3 regions of the Xanthobacter sp. DMC12 genome follow, and region 2 is predicted to be linked to each of the others. Evidence: riboswitches for the same ligand, from Rfam matches in the RefSeq annotation. Region 2 holds a riboswitch; each other region holds the start of a gene.
What was found. Region 2 has a riboswitch for cobalamin ahead of ACT535_RS13805 (DUF1636 family protein). Riboswitches for the same ligand answer to the same signal wherever they lie in the genome.
Positions count from the first base shown of each region.

Region 1: linked by a shared signal. The riboswitch ahead of ACT535_RS02225 (energy-coupling factor ABC transporter permease) and the one ahead of ACT535_RS13805 (DUF1636 family protein) in region 2 are both predicted to bind cobalamin.
Region 3: linked by a shared signal. The riboswitch ahead of ACT535_RS06030 (TonB-dependent receptor plug domain-containing protein) and the one ahead of ACT535_RS13805 (DUF1636 family protein) in region 2 are both predicted to bind cobalamin.

Region 1 is NZ_JBQUYZ010000001.1:513,847-519,718, reverse strand. It holds gene ACT535_RS02230 (DUF983 domain-containing protein) at 1-480, shown strand, start outside; gene ACT535_RS02225 (energy-coupling factor ABC transporter permease) at 541-1,224, opposite strand; cobalamin riboswitch at 1,262-1,505, opposite strand; gene ACT535_RS02220 (copper chaperone PCu(A)C) at 1,597-2,091, opposite strand; gene ACT535_RS02215 (hypothetical protein) at 2,494-2,955, opposite strand; gene ACT535_RS02210 (LLM class flavin-dependent oxidoreductase) at 3,207-4,547, shown strand; gene ACT535_RS02205 (FAD-dependent oxidoreductase) at 4,611-5,872, shown strand, end outside.
Region 2 is NZ_JBQUYZ010000003.1:143,709-149,580, reverse strand. It holds gene ACT535_RS13820 (MFS transporter) at 1-390, shown strand, start outside; gene ACT535_RS13815 (MFS transporter) at 424-1,731, shown strand; gene glyS (glycine--tRNA ligase subunit beta) at 1,839-4,037, shown strand; cobalamin riboswitch at 4,454-4,654, shown strand; gene ACT535_RS13805 (DUF1636 family protein) at 4,714-5,205, shown strand; gene cobW (cobalamin biosynthesis protein CobW) at 5,202-5,872, shown strand, end outside.
Region 3 is NZ_JBQUYZ010000001.1:1,298,771-1,304,642, reverse strand. It holds gene ACT535_RS06045 (branched-chain amino acid ABC transporter ATP-binding protein/permease) at 1-1,196, opposite strand, end outside; gene ACT535_RS06040 (branched-chain amino acid ABC transporter permease) at 1,202-2,101, opposite strand; gene ACT535_RS06035 (ABC transporter substrate-binding protein) at 2,410-3,630, opposite strand; cobalamin riboswitch at 3,958-4,157, shown strand; gene ACT535_RS06030 (TonB-dependent receptor plug domain-containing protein) at 4,262-5,872, shown strand, end outside.

The DNA.
Region 1 (5,872 bases), on a different contig from region 2:
CGTCGCGCGCCGCGGCGGCTCTATCACACCAACGGCTTCAACCCGCCCCGCCCCATCGAGGCGGCGGCGCGGCGCGGCTGGTCGGGCCGGTGCCCGGCCTGCGGCGAGGGTGCCCTGTTCGCCCGCTGGATGCAGGTCTCCCAGACGTGCTCCCATTGCAACGAGGCGCTGGGCCATGCCCGCGTCACCAATGCCGTGCCGGTGTTCGCAATCCCCCTCGCTCTGCTGGCCGGATCGCTGGTGGGCGGCATCCTGGAACTGCTCAGCGACCTGCCGCTGGCGGTCGAGCTGGCGGCGAGCGAACTCGTCGCCGTGGCAGCCGCCTTCCACGTGCTGCCCCGCGCCAAGGGCCTCGCCGTCGGTCTTGCCTGGGCCAACCATGTGGGCGGCTTCGACCCGCTCCGCCATCTGGTACCGGACCCGGAAGCCCCGGCCGCCCTGCCCTCTCCCGCCCTGCCTCCGCCCGTCGAGGCCCCCTGAAACGCAGAACGCCGGCGGGAGCACCGCCGGCGTTCGCTTGTCCGAGAGTTGGGCGTGCGATCAGGCCGCGTCGTAGAGGCGGCGCTCCAACAGCGGGCTGCCGCCCTTGACTGCACCATGCAGCGCCTTCGCGGCGGCGAGAACCGCAAGGTCCACCAGCGGCTCGACGATGATGACGAGCATGTAGGCGCCGCCGAAGCTCGCCACCGAAGTGAGGTTCTCCGCCGCGAAGCCCTGGCCGTAAACCGCCCAGAACGCCACCCAGCCGACGATGCCGGCCTGATAGGCGGTGGAGAGGGCCAACGCCTGACCGTACTTCAGCTCCACGTAGGGCGTGCCGGGCGCCACGATGCGGCGCGCGACGGCGGCGACGCCGAACAGCGGCACCAGCAGGGTGGTCACGTTCATCCCGTACTGGGGCAGGTCGAACGGCGCGAAGAACAGGCCCTGGATAAGCAGGCCGAAGGCGAGCCCGAGGGCGGCCGGGGCCGCGCCAAAAATCAGGAACAGGGTCGAGCCGAGGATGAGGTGGACTTCCGAGACGCCCACAGGATAGTGCGGCAGCACCTCGAAGAAGCTGAACACCAAAGCGGTGGTGGCGAGGGTACGGCCCGCCAGCGAGAGGACGCCGCGCTCGCGCGCCGCCTCATAGGCAAGCTTCAGGGCATAGCCGCCAGCGGCGGCCGCCGTGACATAGCTGAGGCCGATCTTGGCCCCGTCGACGAGTCCGGGTTCGATATGCATGCAGGTCTCCGTTGCCGTCTCACCCGACGGCCCGAGGGGTGTCATCATGCGACCGGCCGGTCTCCTGACTTGCGGGTCTACGCTCACCCCCGCCTTCCCGGCCGGCCCAAAGGGCTGTGGCCAGTGGCATGCTGGAAGATCGCTCGCCGCTCACAGTCGCGGGGGCGGTTGGGGCTTCGGGCCGGACCTTGCGGATGGGCTCCGCAGGTTCAGGCACTACCCCATTCCCGTTTCACTCCGGATGCCGTGGCAACCGGAGCACCGTTCGCATGCGCAGCAGGCACCCAACACCTCCGCGCTGTCAAGCAATCCCGCAGGCACGACGCGCCGGGACCGTTTGGCCCGGCGCGTAGTGCGAGCGCGATTCCGTCCTCAGTGTCCGGGATGGGCGCTGCCGGAGGCGCCGAGGCCCTCGACCTGGAATTGCACGGGCACGGTGCCGGCCTTCTCGAAGGTCAGCGTGCCGTCCACGGAGGTGCCTTCCTTCAGCGGGCTCTTCAGGTCCAGGAACATGATGTGGTACCCGCCGGGCTTCAGCTCGACGCTGCCACCGGCCGGGATGGTGAGACCGCCCGGAACCGGACGCATGATCATCACGCCGTCCTTCATGCCCATCTCGTGGATCTCGACCCGGCCGGCGAACGGCACGCTGGCGGAGATCAGGCGGTCGGGCGCGGTGCCGGTGTTCTTCACCACCAGATAGCCGGCGGCGACGCTCGCGCCACCCGGCGTGGCCCGCGACCAGGGATGGTCGATCTGCAGCGTGCCCGCCTTGTAGTCGTGCGCCATGGCCGCGCCGCCCGCGAGCGCAACGGTCGCGACTGCTGCCGCGATCACGGCGCGGCGGGTGAGATGGAAGATGGACATGGCCTACTCCTCAGGTGTTGCGCCATTCCCGCGCTGAGCCGGAAAGGCGTGGATGTAACAGCAAAGCTCGATTCAAACTGAGACCTCCCCCAGGGGGCAGCCTCGGCGGAGCGTGCGCGGGCCCTATTGCGTCTGCGCACGGGAGAAGGCCGCGCGGCCGGTTGCGGCCGCATCCACAGGATTGTGGTGAACATGCCTTCAAAGAGAGGGGCGACGACGAAAGCGGCGGACGCCTTGTCGGTGGGCGGCTTGAACACGAGGCTCACTCCGCCGCCCAGTCGAGCGCTCCCACAGCGACGAATGGCGCCGGGGCCCTCGATGCGCTCGAGATTCACCATGGACCGCGGTCGCCGCCAGCGTGGAGCCGGTCCAGAGACGCGATGAACACGGTGAAACCGGCGGTCAGGCGTTCAGCGGAGGCCCTTGCGACGTGCGTGGCTCATAACGCTGGAGGCCCGGTGCGGGCGGGCTCTCCATGCCGGAACGCGCGGCGGGAAGCGGTGCGGCTACGGGCTGGCCGGCCGCCACAGACATGGGCAGCAAGGGCGACAGCAAGGAGAATGCGCACAGCGGGCAGCAGGTGGAATGATCCGCGTCCGTCTGCCCCGGGCCAGAATGCCCCGGCTGGGGGTGGAAATTGTTCTGGATGGAGGCGCAAAGACTCGGGCCGGCGCCGTCCATGGCGGCGAAGGTCATGCGCTCCGTCGCCAGCCCCCCGACGATGACCTGCAGCAAAAAGGCATAGGCCAGCAGGACGCCAAACGCGCCGCGCGCCAACCTCGCCAGTTGCTGCCGCCCAACCACCGTCCGCTCCGTGAGTCCGATCCGTTGCGTCGATGTTAATGGCATCACGGCGCTTGTCATCCTGAAAGCGCGGGCGCGCGGTGGCGGCCCCGGTTCAGGACCGCTTAACGGCCTGACCAGGATGCACGCAACGCTGCGCCATTGCAGGCTTTGCAGGTTCTTCAGCTGCAGCGCCGGAATTGGCCGCGAGATAAATTCAATTAAATTTATAGACAAACTAATTCAGGTTCGTAGAGTAGCCGGCATCGATTGGTCGGCACCCGCATCGAACGCGCATCGCCCGCCGGTCTCCGTCCTCCGGGAGCGACGCCATGGCGGCACGCCAGCTGCATCTGAACGTGAACACCCTGAACGCCGGCTTCTACAGCTCGGCCTGGCGTGCGCCGTCGTCCGATCCCCGCGCCTATGCGGACATCGCCCATTACGTGAAGGTCGCGGAGATCGCCGAGCGCGGCACCTTCGACGCCATCTTCCTGGCCGACGTACCATCCTTTTCCGATCGTCCGGACCTGCGCCCGTTCCAGGCGCTGGAGCCGACTATCGTGCTGGCGCATGTGGCCGCCGCCACCGAGCATCTGGGGCTGATCGGCACCGCCTCCACCAGCTTCAACGACCCCTACAATCTCGCCCGCCGCTTTGCCTCCCTGGACATCGCCAGCAACGGCCGGGTGGGCTGGAACATCGTCACCACCGCCGATGCCTCGGCCGCGGCCAATTTCGGCACCGACCCGCTGGCGGCGCACGCCAGCCGCTACGAGCGCGCCGACGAATTCGCTGACGTTGTGACGGCCCTGTGGGACAGCTGGGAGGACGACGCCTTCGTCGGCGACAAGGCGTCCGGCCGATTCATCGACACCGCCAAGGTCCACCCCATCGAGCATCGTGGCCGCCACTTCTCGGTGCGCGGGCCCCTCAACGTGCCGCGCTCCGTGCAGGGCCGGCCGGTGCTGGTGCAGGCGGGCGGTTCGGCGGACGGCATCCGCCTCGCTGCCCGGCATGCGGAAGCCATCTTCTCCGTCGCCCATACGCTGGAGGAGGCCCTTGCCTTCGCCAGCTCCGTGCGCACGCAGGCCCGCACCTTCGGCCGCAGCGGCGACGACATCGTGATCCTGCCCGGCCTCGCGACCATCATCGGTTCCACCGAGGCGGAAGCCCGCCGCCGCGAGGAGGAACTGTGGGCGCTCAGCCCCGGCGACTACGGGCTACGGCGCGTTGCCGGCATCCTCAAGGTGGACCCGTCCTCGCTCGACCTCGACGGCCCGCTGCCGGAGGTGGCCCGCCCGGTGGACGGGATGCAGACCTTCTTCGATGCGCTGGTGGGCGCGGCGGACCGCGAAAAGCTCACGGTGCGCGAGCTCATCCGGCGCTTCGGCGGCTCGACAGGCCACCGCGTCATCGTCGGCGCGCCGGAGGCCATCGCCGACGACATCGAGGCCTGGTTCACCGCCGGCGCCGTGGATGGCTTCAACCTGATGCCGGACGTGCTGCCCGAGGGCCTCGAGGTCTTCGTGGATCATGTGGTGCCGCTGCTGCGCCAGCGCGGGCTGTTCCGCACCCATTATGCGGGCCGGACACTGCGGGAGCATTTCGGCCTGCCCCGCCCCGCCAGCCGCTTCGCCTCCGGAAAGCCGGCCGCAGAGCTGGCCGTCTGACGCCGACTGCGCGCGCATCGTCGCCAAAGCGGGCTGACCGCTCCTCATCCACGGGACCAGATTATGACCACGCCCGACATCGCTGCCCTCGCCCGCCTTGCCGCCCAGGCACAGGCCGATCTCGCCCGCATCGGGGAGACCGGAACGGATTGGGTGCCTCCGGCCGAGGGCATCGACCACAACGTGGTGGTGGTGGGTGCGGGCCAGAGTGGCCTTGCGGCCGCCTTCGGCCTGAGGCGCGCCGGCATCGGCCGGGTCAGCGTCATCGATGCGGCGCCGGCCGGTGGCGAGGGAATCTGGCGGGGCCCCGCGCGCATGACCATCCTGCGCACGCCCAAGGTGCCGCCCGGCCCGGAGCTGGGCCTGCCCAGCCTCTCGTTCCAGGCGTGGTACGAGGCGGCCTACGGGGTCGAGGCCTATGCGGCGCTGCCGACCGTGCCGCGTGAGATCTGGGCGGACTATGTGGCGTGGTTCCGCTCGGCGTCCGGCGTCGAGGTGCGCAATGGCGTCACCCTGGCGCGGGTGGAGCCGCAGGAGGGGCGGGAAACCGAGGGGCGCCTGCGGCTCCATCTCACGGCGGATGGGAAGACCTTCACCGAGACCACCCGCAAGCTGGTATTGGCCACCGGCATCGCCGGCGCGGGCGGGCCGTTGATCCCTGATGTGGTGGCGGGGCTGCTGGGCCACCTCTACGCGCACACCCACGATTTCGATCCCAAGGCCCTCGCCGGCCGGCGCATCGCCATCCTCGGCTCCGCCGCCTCGGCCTTCGACGCGGCGGGTGCGCTGCTGGAGGCCGGCGCGGGGGCGGTGGACCTGTTCTCGCGCGGTACCGACCTCGCGCGCGGTTCGGCCCTCAAGCCGTTCGGGTTCTTCGGCGCCTGGGAGCATTTCCACGCGCTGCCAGATGCCGACCGCTGGGCGGCGATGGCCCACTTCCGCCGCCGCGCTTCCTTCCCGCCCCAAGCGGCGGTGAAACGGGCGGTCGCCCATGCCAACTTCCGCATCCACCTCGACGCCGGCCGGCGCGCGGTGGAGCCGCACGCGGAGGGCGTGCGCATCACGCTGAATTCGGGAGCGACCTTCGACGCCGACTTCATCCTGGTCGGCACCGGCTATCAGGCCGATGCGCGGCTTTTCCCGCCCTTCGCCGATTTCGCCCCTGCCATCGCCCGCTGGTCGGACAAGGTGGCGGTGGAGCCCGAGGATGCCGCGCTCGCCAGCGCCCCCTACCTCGGCCCGGCGTTTGAGCTGGTTGAGACGGAAAAGGGCGCGGCGCCCTTCCTCGCCGACATCCACTTCCTCGCCTTCTCGGCCATGACCAG
Region 2 (5,872 bases):
CGGCGGCGGATCGTGGCGACGGGGCTGTCCGGCTTCGTCCTTCTGTCCTGGCCGCTCTTCCTGCTGCTGCGCGGCGGCAGCCCGATGGAAGTGCTGGCCGCTCAGATCGTTTTCTCGGTGCTGGCCGCCGCGGTGACGAGCCCGCTGCCGGCGCTGCTGGTGGAATTGTTCGAGACGCCGGTGCGCTGCAGCGCCATGGGCTTTGCCTGGAATCTCGGCATCGGCGTCTCAGGCGGCTTCGCGCCCATGCTCGCCACCTATTTCGTGAAGGGCCTCGGCCTCACCATGGCCCCGGCGGTCCACCTGATGCTGCTGGCGGCCGTCGCGCTGGTGGGCGTCGCGGCGCTGACCGAACGGCGCGGCCGGGTGCTGGACGCGCCTTCCGAATAGACCTAACGCTTGAGCTGAGCGGGGGCGGAATCCATGAGCAGCATAGCGCATACGCAGGCGGACGACTTCTCCGGAGGCATGGCGCCGCAGGGCGCGCCCGTTCTCTCCCGGCGGCTGATGGCGGCCGGCATGCTCGGCAATGTGCTGGAATGGTACGACTTTGCCGTCTATGGCTTCCTCGCCAGCATCTTCGCCCGCAACTTCTTCCCCGAGACCAGCCCCACGGCGGCCATGCTGTCGGTGTTCGGCGTGTTCGCTGCCTCCTTCCTCATGCGGCCGCTCGGCTCGGTGCTGTTCGGCCACATCGGTGACCGGATGGGCCGGCGCGCGGCGCTCATGTCGTCCGCCGCGCTCATGAGCATCTCCACCTTCTGCGTCGGGCTTCTGCCCACCTATGAGACGGCCGGGGTGCTCTCCGCCGTGCTCCTTCTGGTGCTGCGCCTCGCGCAGGGGCTCTCGGTGGGCGGGGAATACATGACCTCCGCCGTCTTCCTGGCCGAGAACGCGCAGGTGCGCTGGCGCGGGGCGGTGACCTCGCTGGTCATCGTCGGCTGCAACGGCGGGATGCTGCTGGGTTCGGCGGTGGGGGCGCTGGTCTCCGGCCTCATGTCGGCGGACGATCTCGCCGCCTGGGGCTGGCGCATCCCCTTCCTGCTCGGATGCCTGCTCGGCGGCTTCGCGCTGATCCTGCGCCGGACGGTGGCGCGGGACGTAAAGCCGGTGCATCGGCCCACCCTGCCGGTGGTGGAAGCCTTCCGCGAGAATGGCGGCAGCATCCTGCGGGCGACGCTCATCAACATCGTGCTGGGCATCGCCTATTACCTCTCCTTCGTCTATCTCGCCACATGGCTCCAGCAGCAGGAGCATTTCACGCCCCATGTGGCGCTGGAGCTGAACGCCGTGAGCATGGCGGTGGTGATGGCCGGCTGCCTCGGCTTTGCCGCGCTCTCCGACCGCATCGGCCGAAAGCCGCTGATCGTCGGCGGATTTCTGTGCCTTGCCGTCTTCACCTGGCCGCTGTTCCTGCTGCTGCAGTCCGGCTCGACGGGGCTGGCGCTTTTGGGACAGCTCGGCTTCGCTGTGATCGTCTCCATCTATGGCGGGCCCATCGCGGTGGCGCTGGTGGAGATGTTTCCCCGCCACACCCGCTGCACGGCGGTGGGGCTGAGCTGGAATCTCGGCCTCGGCCTCGGCGGCGGCACGGCCCCCATGGTGGCGGTGCTGCTGGTGAGTCTCACCGGCGATGCCATGGCCCCGGCCTTCTACATGATCGGCGGCGGCATCGTGGCCTTCCTCGCCGCGCTGGGGCTCAAGGAGATGCGCGGCCGGTCCCTCGACTGAGCCCGCCCCCTCGACGCGGCGGCCGAAACGAACTAGCACAGGCCCCGAAATTCACCCGCCGCGCGCAAGCGCCAGCCTCCCCGCATGGGGAGGACGAGCCCGAACCGATGCCTGATCTTCTGCTCGAACTCTTCTCCGAGGAAATCCCCGCCCGCATGCAGGCCCAGGCGGCCGACGCGCTGAAGAAGCTCGTCACCGACGCTCTGGTGGAGCGCGGCCTGCTCTATGAGGGCGCAAAAGCCTTCGTGACGCCGCGCCGCCTCGCGCTGGCCGTCCACGGCCTGCCCGGCCGTCAGGCGGACCAGAAGGAAGAGAAGAAGGGGCCGCGCGTGGGCGCGCCCGAGCAGGCGGTGGCCGGCTTCCTGAAGGCGGCGGGCCTCGCCTCCCTCGATCAGGCGACCATCCAGTCCGACCCCAAGAAGGGCGATTTCTACGTGGCCGTGGTGGAAAAGCCCGGCCGCGCCACCACCGAGGTAGTGGCCGAGATCGTGCCGGACATCATCCGCAAGTTCCCCTGGCCGAAGTCCATGCGCTGGGGAACCGGCACGCTGCGCTGGGTGCGCCCGCTCCATTCCATCGTCGCCACCTTCGGGGCGGAGGGGGACGAGCCGGAGGTGGTGCATTTCTCCGTGGACGGCATCGAGGCCTCCAACGTCACCCGCGGCCACCGCTTCCTGGCGCCCGAGCCCTTCACCGTGAAACGGCTGGACGACTGGATGGCGAAGCTGGAGGCCGCCAAGGTTGTGGCCGACCGCGACCGCCGCAAGGAAATCATCCTCAACGACGCCAAGGACCTCGCGCTCGCCGCCGGCCTCGAGCTGGTGGAGGACGAGGGGCTGCTCGACGAGGTGTGCGGGCTCGTGGAATGGCCCGTGGTGCTGATGGGATCGTTCGAGGAGCGCTTTCTCGACATTCCGGACGAGGTGATCCGCGCCACCATCCGCGCCAACCAGAAGTGCTTCGTGCTGAAGGACCCCAGGACCGGGCGCCTCGCCAACCGCTTCATCCTCATCTCGAACCTCGTCGCCTCGGACGGCGGCGCAGCCATCGTCGCCGGCAACGAGCGCGTCATCCGCGCCCGCCTCTCGGACGCGAAATTCTTCTGGGACACGGACCGGCTGAACGGCCTCGCCAGCCGCATGCCCAAGTTCCAGTCCATCACCTTCCACGAGAAGCTGGGCTCCCAGGCCGAGCGCATCGAGCGCATCGTCCGCCTCGCCAAGGAGCTCGCCCCCAAGGTCGGCGCGCCGGTGGCGCTGGCCGAGGAGGCCGCGCTGGTGGCGAAGGCGGATTTGCTCACCGAAGTGGTGGGCGAGTTCCCCGAGCTTCAGGGCCTCATGGGCCGCTATTATGCGCAGGGCGAGAACCTGCCCCCGGAAGTCGCCGCCGCCTGTGAGGAGCATTACAAGCCGCAGGGGCCCAACGACCGCGTGCCGACCGCGCCGGTCTCGGTGGCCGTGGCGCTGGCCGACAAGATCGACACGCTGGTGGGCTTCTGGGGAATTCGTGAACTGCCTTCCGGTTCGAAAGACCCTTATGCGCTGCGTCGTGCCGCTCTAGGCATCGTCCGGATCATAGTTGAAAATGGACTTTATTTGAAACTGAGATCCGAGTTTGCTAACCAAGCGCGTGAAAGGTTGTATCTGCATCGGGTTACTGACGGTCATGTCCAGCTTAAATTCGGGACGTATGTTCGACCGGAAATGTATGGGAATCTGACCGAGCAGCAAATCCAGGAATTTGTGGAGGAGATGAAGCGTGTTCACTCAAGCGATATTTCGAGTGAGCTCTTTTCTTTTGTTGTTGAACGCTTAAAAGTCTACCTCCGCGACCGTGGCGCCCGTCACGATCTCGTCGATGCCGTCTTCGCCCTCGAAGGGCAGGACGACCTCCTCCTCGTCGTCCGTCGCGTGGAGGCGCTAGCGGCCTTCCTCGCCACCGAGGACGGCAGGAACCTCCTCGCCGGCTATCGCCGCGCCGTGAACATCCTGCGCATCGAGGAGAAGAAGGACGGCCGCGCCTTCGCCGGCCCCACCGTCGCCGCGCTGCTCAAGGAGCCGGCCGAGGAGCACCTCGCCGCCGCCATCGACGATGTGAAGGCCCGCGTCTCCAAGGCCGTCGCTGCCGAGGATTTCGAGGCTGCCATGACCGCGCTGTCGGACCTGCGCCAGCCGGTGGATGCCTTCTTCGACGCCGTGACGGTGAACGACGCCGATCCCGCGCTGCGCGAGAACCGCCTGAAGCTGCTCGACGAAATCCGCGCCGCCACCCGCGGCATCGCCGATTTCGACCGTATCGAGGGGTAGGGCAGGGGGCTGTTGTTTCCCCCAGCACAAGCGCGTCCCCTCTCCCCTTGCGGGAGAGGGTTAGGGTGAGGGGTAAATATCGCCGCCTGCCAGTCGGTCGTCTTCCCTCGCGAAGCCGCCGCTGACCCCTCACCCCCGCCCTCTCCCGCAAGGGGAGAGGACGTTCGGCCGGTTCTCGCGCAGACACCTCCCTCGTATCCCGGCCGACTGCAACGCCGCGTAGCGGCGTGGAAGGAGAGCCGGGACCCAGCGCAACGAGTTCCGCGCAGCGGGCAAACCCCGAGAAAGCCGGATATTGAAGCGCCGGCGGCGGGCCCTTGCGTTGGGGCCGGGGTCTGCGCTCCGGCTGCGCCGTCGCTGGTCCGGGGCACGAGAGCGTTCCGCGCCCCTCATTTGACAATCCCGCCCACCCTGCCTTTAGTGGCGGCGTCGAAGGTCCCGTGGTCCCACACGGGCGTAAAAGGGAATGCGGTGCGGGGGTGAAGAGCCTCCAATGCCGCGGCTGCCCCCGCAACTGTCGGCGGTGAGCCCCTGCCAGACGCCACTGGAGCAATCCGGGAAGGCGGCAGGGGCGGTGATCCGCGAGCCAGGAGACCTGCCTTCGACGAGGTCCGCGCCGGGCGGGGTGCTCCGGTATTGCGTCCCTTCGAGCCCGTACGCGCGGGCGCTCGCACCCGTGGACGTTTCGGTGGAGCGCGGCGCGATTCCCGACAGCACAGCACCCGAGCCGGGCGGCGAAAGCCCGGACATCGGCTGCGCGGCCCAAGCTACGCCAGAAGCCGCCCGCGAAACCGCTCCCGCCGTCACCCTCCTCATCTGCACCACCTGCCGCGCCGCAGGCAGCGAGGCCCCACCTGACGCCGAGCGCGACGGCGCGCGCCTTCTTGCCTCCGCCTGCGCCACGTCCGTCCCCGAAGGTGTTGCAGTTGAGGGCGTTTCTTGCCTCGCCAATTGCAAGCGCGCGCTCTCTGCCGCCATGGTCCGCCGCGACGGCTGGACCTATGTGTTCGGCGACCTCGCCCCCGACAGCGCCGCCGACCTCATCGCCGGCGCCGCGCTTCTCGCCGGCTCGGAAGACGGCCTGATGCCCTGGCGCGGCCGGCCGGACGTGCTCAAGCGCGGCATGGTCGCGCGCATTCCCCCGCTCACCCGCAAGGAGACCCGATGACCTCGCTCGCCCGCGTGCCCTGCACCATCGTCACCGGCTTCCTCGGCGCCGGGAAGACGACGCTGATCCGCCATGTGCTGGAGAATGCCGGCGGCAAGCGCCTCGCGGTCATCGTCAACGAGTTCGGCGACGTGGGCATCGACGGCGAGATCCTGAAGGGCTGCGGCATCGAGAGCTGCGACGAGACCAGCATCGTGGAACTCGCCAACGGCTGCCTGTGCTGCACCGTGGCGGATGATTTCGTGCCGGCACTGGACCAGATCCTCGCCCGCGCGCCGAAGGTGGACCACATCCTCATCGAGACCTCCGGCCTCGCGCTCCCGAAGCCCCTCGTGCAGGCCTTCCAGTGGCCGGCCATCAAGGGCCGGGTGACGGTGGACGGCGTGATCGCGGTGGTTGATGGCCCGGCGCTGGCGGAAGGCCGTGTCGCGCCCGATCTCGCCGCGCTCGATGCGCAGCGGGCCGGGGACGAAAGTCTCGACCATGACGACCCGGTGGAAGAGGTGTTCGAGGACCAGATCGCCTGCGCCGATCTCGTCGTCCTCTCCAAGTCCGATCTGCTCGATGCGGCCGGCTTCGCCACGGCGGAGCAGGCGGTGGCCGGCGCTTTGCCGCGCGCGGTGAAGCTGGTGCGCGCCGCCGGCGGCAAGGTGGACCCGGCGGTGCT
Region 3 (5,872 bases), on a different contig from region 2:
GTGACCGCCTTGCCGTGGGTGTCGGCGTGGATCACCGCGTGGGCCTGCACGAGGCTCGGCCAGAGCTGGGCGGCGGCGCGCTTGAGGAAGCCGACGATGCCCTCCGGTAGGTAATAGACCACGAACAGGATCATCACGCCGAAGACGGCGAGCTTGTAGTCCGTGATCTTCTGCAGCAGCAGCGAGAAGAGGAAGAAGGCGAGGCACAGCACCACGGGGATGGCGTTGCGCACCCGATTTTCCGGATCCTTCACGAAGGCCCGCGCGCCGGCGATGACGGCAATCAGCGCGATGGTGCCGGCGATGTAGCGGAACAGCTCGATGTCGGAGAGCAGGTTCGGCAGGAACACGATGATGACCGCGCCCAGGATCGGCCCCAGCCGCGACTTGCGCCCGCCCACCGTGACCGCCAGCAGGAACTGCACCGACAGCTCGAAGCCGAAATTGTTCGGCGCGATATATTGCTCCGAATAGGCGAACAGCGCCCCCGCGAGCCCGGCGAGGCCGGCGGAGACAACGAAGGCCAGCACCTTGTGCTTGTAGACCGAAACGCCCATGCAGTCCGACGCGATGGGGCTGTCGCGCAGCGCCTCGAACGCCCGGCCGAGGTGGGAGGCGAGGATGCGGTTGATGATGATCAGCGTCAGCACCAGCGCGATGGCGGCGATGTAATAATATTCCACTTCCTTCATGCGCTTGAGCGACATGTCGAACAGCGGAATGGTGTCGCCCAGCGAGCGCAGGTCGATGAAGAGCGGCGTCGTCAGCTTGATGCCGAGGGGGCCGTTGGTGAGGTCCGTCATCTCGTTGATGAGGATCTGCACGATGGTGCCGAAGGCGAGCGTCACCATGGCGAGATAGGGGCCGGTGACGCGCAGCGCCGGCAGCGCCAGCACCACGCCGAACACGGACGCGACGATGATGGCCAAGGGCAGCGCCGGCCAGAAGCCGATGCCGAAATGCATGGCGAGGCAGCCGGCCGTGTAGGCGCCGATGCCGAACAGCGCGGCATGGCCGATGGACACCTCGCCCGTATAGCCGAACACCACATCGAGCCCGAGCAGCAGGATCGAGAAGATGGCGATGGTGACGAGCAGGTGGAGATAATAGGGGCTCGTCACCACGAAGGGCAGCACGACGAGCACCGCGAGGCCGAGGAGCGACCCCGTGGAGGAGAGGAGGCGGCGCGCGAGCATGGGGCTCAGACCTTCTTGATGGTGGCGCGGCCGAACAGGCCCGAGGGCTTCAGCGAGAGCACCAGCAGCAGCAGGACGAGGCCGGGCACGTCCTTGTATCCGGTGGAGATGTAGTAGCCGGTGAGCGTCTCGGTGATGCCGAGGATCAGGCCGCCGACGATGACGCCCATGCCGCTCGACAGTCCGCCGATGATGGCCACCGCGAACGCCTTCAGCCCCAGCACCGCGCCCATGGTGGCGCCGGTGAGGGTGACGGGGGCGATGAGCACGCCGGCGAAGGCGGCGGTCATGGAGGAGAGCGCGTAGGAGAAGGTGATGACGCGCCGCGTGTCGATGCCCATCAGGCCCGCCGCGTCGCGGTCATTGGCGGTGGCCACCACGGCCTTGCCGAAGATGGACCGCCGGTTGAAGATTTCCACCGCCAGCATGATGGCGAGGGCGCCGATGACGATGGCGATCTCCATGGGCTGGATGCGCACCGGCCCGATGGTGAGCGCAGCCTCGGGCAGCGGGGAGGGGAAGCGCAGCGCGTCGCGGCCCCAGATGTTCTCGGCGAGGTTGCGGAAGATGATGCCGAGGGCGATGGTCGCCATGATCCAGCCGGCTTCGGACTTCGCCTTCACCGCCTGCCGCACGCCGAGCCATTCCACCACCGCGCCCTGCGCGAGGCCGAAGGCAAACACGATGGGCAGCATGAGCAAATAGGCCCAGAGCGTGCCGAGCGCCTGGCCGATGAGGAAATTGATGGTGGTGAGGCCCACCAGCGCCCCCAGCATCAGGGCCTCGCCCTGGCCGAAGTTCAGGGTTTTCGAGGTGGCGAAGGTGAGCTGGTAGCTGAAGGCGATGACGCCGTAGATCATGCCCACGGCGATGCCGCTCACGATGAGCTGCGACAGGATGTTCATGACGGTCTCCGGAAGGGGGCGCGGCCCCCGCGTCGGGGCAGGGTTCCGGGCAAACCGGCCGCCGCGCTCGTTGGCGCGGCGATCCGAATGGTGTGTGGGAGGCGGAGAGGGGCTAACCGTGGGGCGCGCTATGAACCGACACCCTACCCAGCGCCGTCATGCCCCGGCTTGTCCGGGGCATCCACTTCGCCGCTGGCCAGCTCCTTGTTAGGTCGCAGCCCGCCCGGTCACCCGGTGGATCCCCCGGACAAGCCGGGGGATGACGCGACCATGTGTCGGGCAGCCAGCCCTGAACCCGAGCCCTCGGCTCAGTTCTTGGTCTTCACCCGCACCGCCTTGTCGCCGGCGATGTCTTCGGGGTGGGCGGCGACCACGCGGCCGTCCTTGACGAGGCCGAACACCGGGATGTTCGAGGTGATGGCCTCGTGGTCGGTGGCGGAGAAGGGCTTGTCGTAGACGGTCACGACGCCTTCGACCTTGGTGTTGAGGTTTTCCAGCGCCTCGCGGACCTTGCGGCCGTCGGTGGAGCCCGCCTGCTTGATGGCGGCGGCGAGCAGCAGCACCGAGTCATAGCCCTGCGCGGCCGAGACCGGCGAGGGCATGCGGTCGATCTTGTAGGCGGCCTGGTAGGCCTCGATGAACGCCTTGCGCTTCGGGGTGTCGGGCAGCTGGATGAAGGTCTGCGGCATCATCGCGCCATTGCCGTTGGCACCGGCGGTGTCGATGAAGTTGGCCATGGAGAGCGTCCACGAGCCGATCATCGGCACCTTCCAGCCGAGCTTGGCCATGCCGTTGGCGATCTGCGCCAGCTCGGGGCCGATGGCGTAGGTCAGCACCACGTCGGCGCCGGCTTCCTTGGCGCGCAGCAGCTGCGCGGTCATGTCGGTGTCGCCGATGTTGAACTTCTCTTCGGCGACCGGCTTCACGCCCATGGTGGCGAGGGCCTTCACCAGATCGGCGCGGCCGAGCTGGCCGTAATTGGTGCTATCGGCGAGGATGGCCGGCTTCTTGAAGCCCTGCCGCTTCACCGCCTCGTCGGCGATCATGGCGCTCTGGATGGCGTCATTGGCGGAGGTGCGGAAGATGTAGTTGTTCTTGTTGTCCGGCGGCACGAACTGCTTGGAGATCAGGGTGCCGGTGGCCACGTTGTTGATGACCGGAATCTCGGCTTCCTGATAGAAGCGCTGGGAGGCGAGGGCGACGCCGGTGTTGATGTAGCCGAGGGTGGCGACCACGCCCTCCTTGTTGATGAGCTCCTGGGCGATCTGCACGCCCACCTCGTTCTTCGCCTCGTCGTCACGCTCGACGAGCTGGAGGGGACGGCCCAGCACGCCGCCGGCCTTGTTGACCTCTTCCACGGCGAGCTTCACGCCATCGCGCATGCTGACGCCCATGGAGGACGAGCCGCCGGTGAAGGGGCCGGTGAGGCCGATCTTGATGGGGTCGGCAGCGTAAGCTGCGCCGGAAACGGCAAGCCCGAAAACGGCAACGCCTGCGGCCAAAGCCGCGACCATGCTCCTCAGTCGCATCTTCTACTCCCTGTGTTCCCGATTATTCGGTTATTATACTTTGGTAGTACCCACCCGCTCGTTGGCGGGGCGGCTCTCAATCGTTTAAGCGAATTGAGCGGGGCGCGCCACCATAACCTAGCGGAATGTTGGGTGCGGCCTTTGCTGCTGCCGTTTTTGAAGGCAACCACACCCTCCCGATACGGATGTCGTGTGATTTCGGACCACGCATTTTTGAAGCAATGAGCAAGATGTGATCGGGCGATACGCCGTCCGGCGCGGTCTTCCCGCAGTTGCTCTCAGGCTTTCGCACTTGCGAAGGATTCGTTGACGCGGGGTCCGGCCGCCGCCTATGGTCGGACCGACGGTTCCCGCAAGGGATCAAAAGGGAACGCGGTGCTCCGGCCTTGCCGGAAATGCCGTGGCTGCCCCCGCAACTGTAAGTGGCGAGTCCTCTGCCATCAGCCACTGGGTCGCACGACCTGGGAAGGCGGCAGCAAGGGCGATGACCCGCGAGCCAGGAGACCTGCCGTCAGCCGTGGTCATGCGCGAGCACGTCGGGCGGGGTTCTCCTGATGGCGGTTTTTCCGGCCTGCCGCGGCCGGGATGCCTCGTTCGCGGTGACGGACCACCCGTGCCGTCGAGTTTCCTCATGCCGTCCGCCGTTCACTCCCGATCCCGCCGCGCCCTGCGGGCTGCGGCCCTGCTCACGCTTGCCTGTGTTCCGCTTGCCTGCGTGCCGCCCGCCCTCGCCCAGACGGCGGACGACCAGAATGCGGGCGATCTGCCCACCATCGTCGTCAGCGCCACCGGCATCCCCACACCCGAGACCGAGGTGGCGAGTTCCGTCAGCATCGTCACGGAGCAGGACATCGCCCGCAACCAGCAGCGCACGCTGCCGGACGTGCTGCAATCCCTGCCCGGCCTCAACGTGGTGCAGACGGGCGGCCCGGGCGGCACCACCTCGGTGTTCATCCGGGGCACCAATTCCAATCATGTGAAGGTGCTGATCGACGGCATCGACGCCGGCAATCCGGCCGCCACCAACGGCGCCTTCGATTTCGGCAAGCTGCTCGCCTCAGATCTCGAACGGGTGGAGGTGCTGCGCGGCCCGCAGTCCGGCCTTTATGGCTCGGATGCCATCGGCGGCGTCATCTCCATCACCACCAAGAAGGGAGAGGGGCCGCCGAAAGTGTCGGCCTATGTGGAGGGCGGCGCGCTCGGCACCTTCAACCAGTATGCGAGCCTCACCGGCTCCACCGAAAAGCTCGCCTATTCGTTCAACGTCACGCACTTCTCCTCCACCGACATTCCGGTGACGCCGCAGACCGTCGGCCCGCCGATCTGGCCGCGCAATCCCAACGCCTACGACAACTGGACCTATTCCACCCGGCTCGACTGGCAGGCCACCGAGACGCTCGCGGTGAACTTCGTCGCGCGCTACATCGACACCAGCCTCGCCTTCACGCCGGATACTTATCCCCCGCCCACCTATGAAGGCCTTCCGGCGGCGCTGCGCTCCACGGCCTATACGGGCATGTTCTTCACCAAGGGGGAGGGCGTGTGGACCGCGCTGGACGGCGCGCTCGTCACCACCTTCGGCGCCAGCGAGATGACCTCGTCGAGCCCGACCGTCGGGCCGAATCCGGACGTGAACGGCACCTATGACGGCGACCGGCAGGTCTATTATGTCCGCTCCAACTATCTGGTGGCGCCGGGCCAGAACCTGCTGGTGGGCGCCGAGCGGCGGAATGAAGCCATGACCTCCTCCACCGCCTATACGAACGTGGATGCCTCCACCGGCGACACGGGCGTCTATGCCGAGTATCAGGGCAACCTCTGGAACCGGCTCTTCTTCGCCGCCAATATCCGCTACGACGCCGACGACAGCTTCGGCGACCACACCACCTTCCGTCTCGCCCCGGCGCTGCTGTTCGACGAGACGGGCACCAAGCTGAAGGCGAGCTACGGCACCGGCTTCAAGGCGCCGACCCTCTACCAGCTCTACGCACCCTATTACGGCAATGCGAGCCTCCAGCCGGAGGAGAGCGAGGGCTGGGATGCAGGCTTCGAGCAGAAGGCGTTCGGCGAGCGCGTGCTGTTCGGGGTGACGTACTTCCACAACAACATCACCAACCTCATCAGCTACGATCCGGTGACGTACCAGAACGTCAACATCTCCAGCGCCGTGTCGCAGGGCGTGGAGGCGTTCGTGGCGGTGAAGGTGACGGACCGCATCGATGCGCGGGTGGACTACACCTAC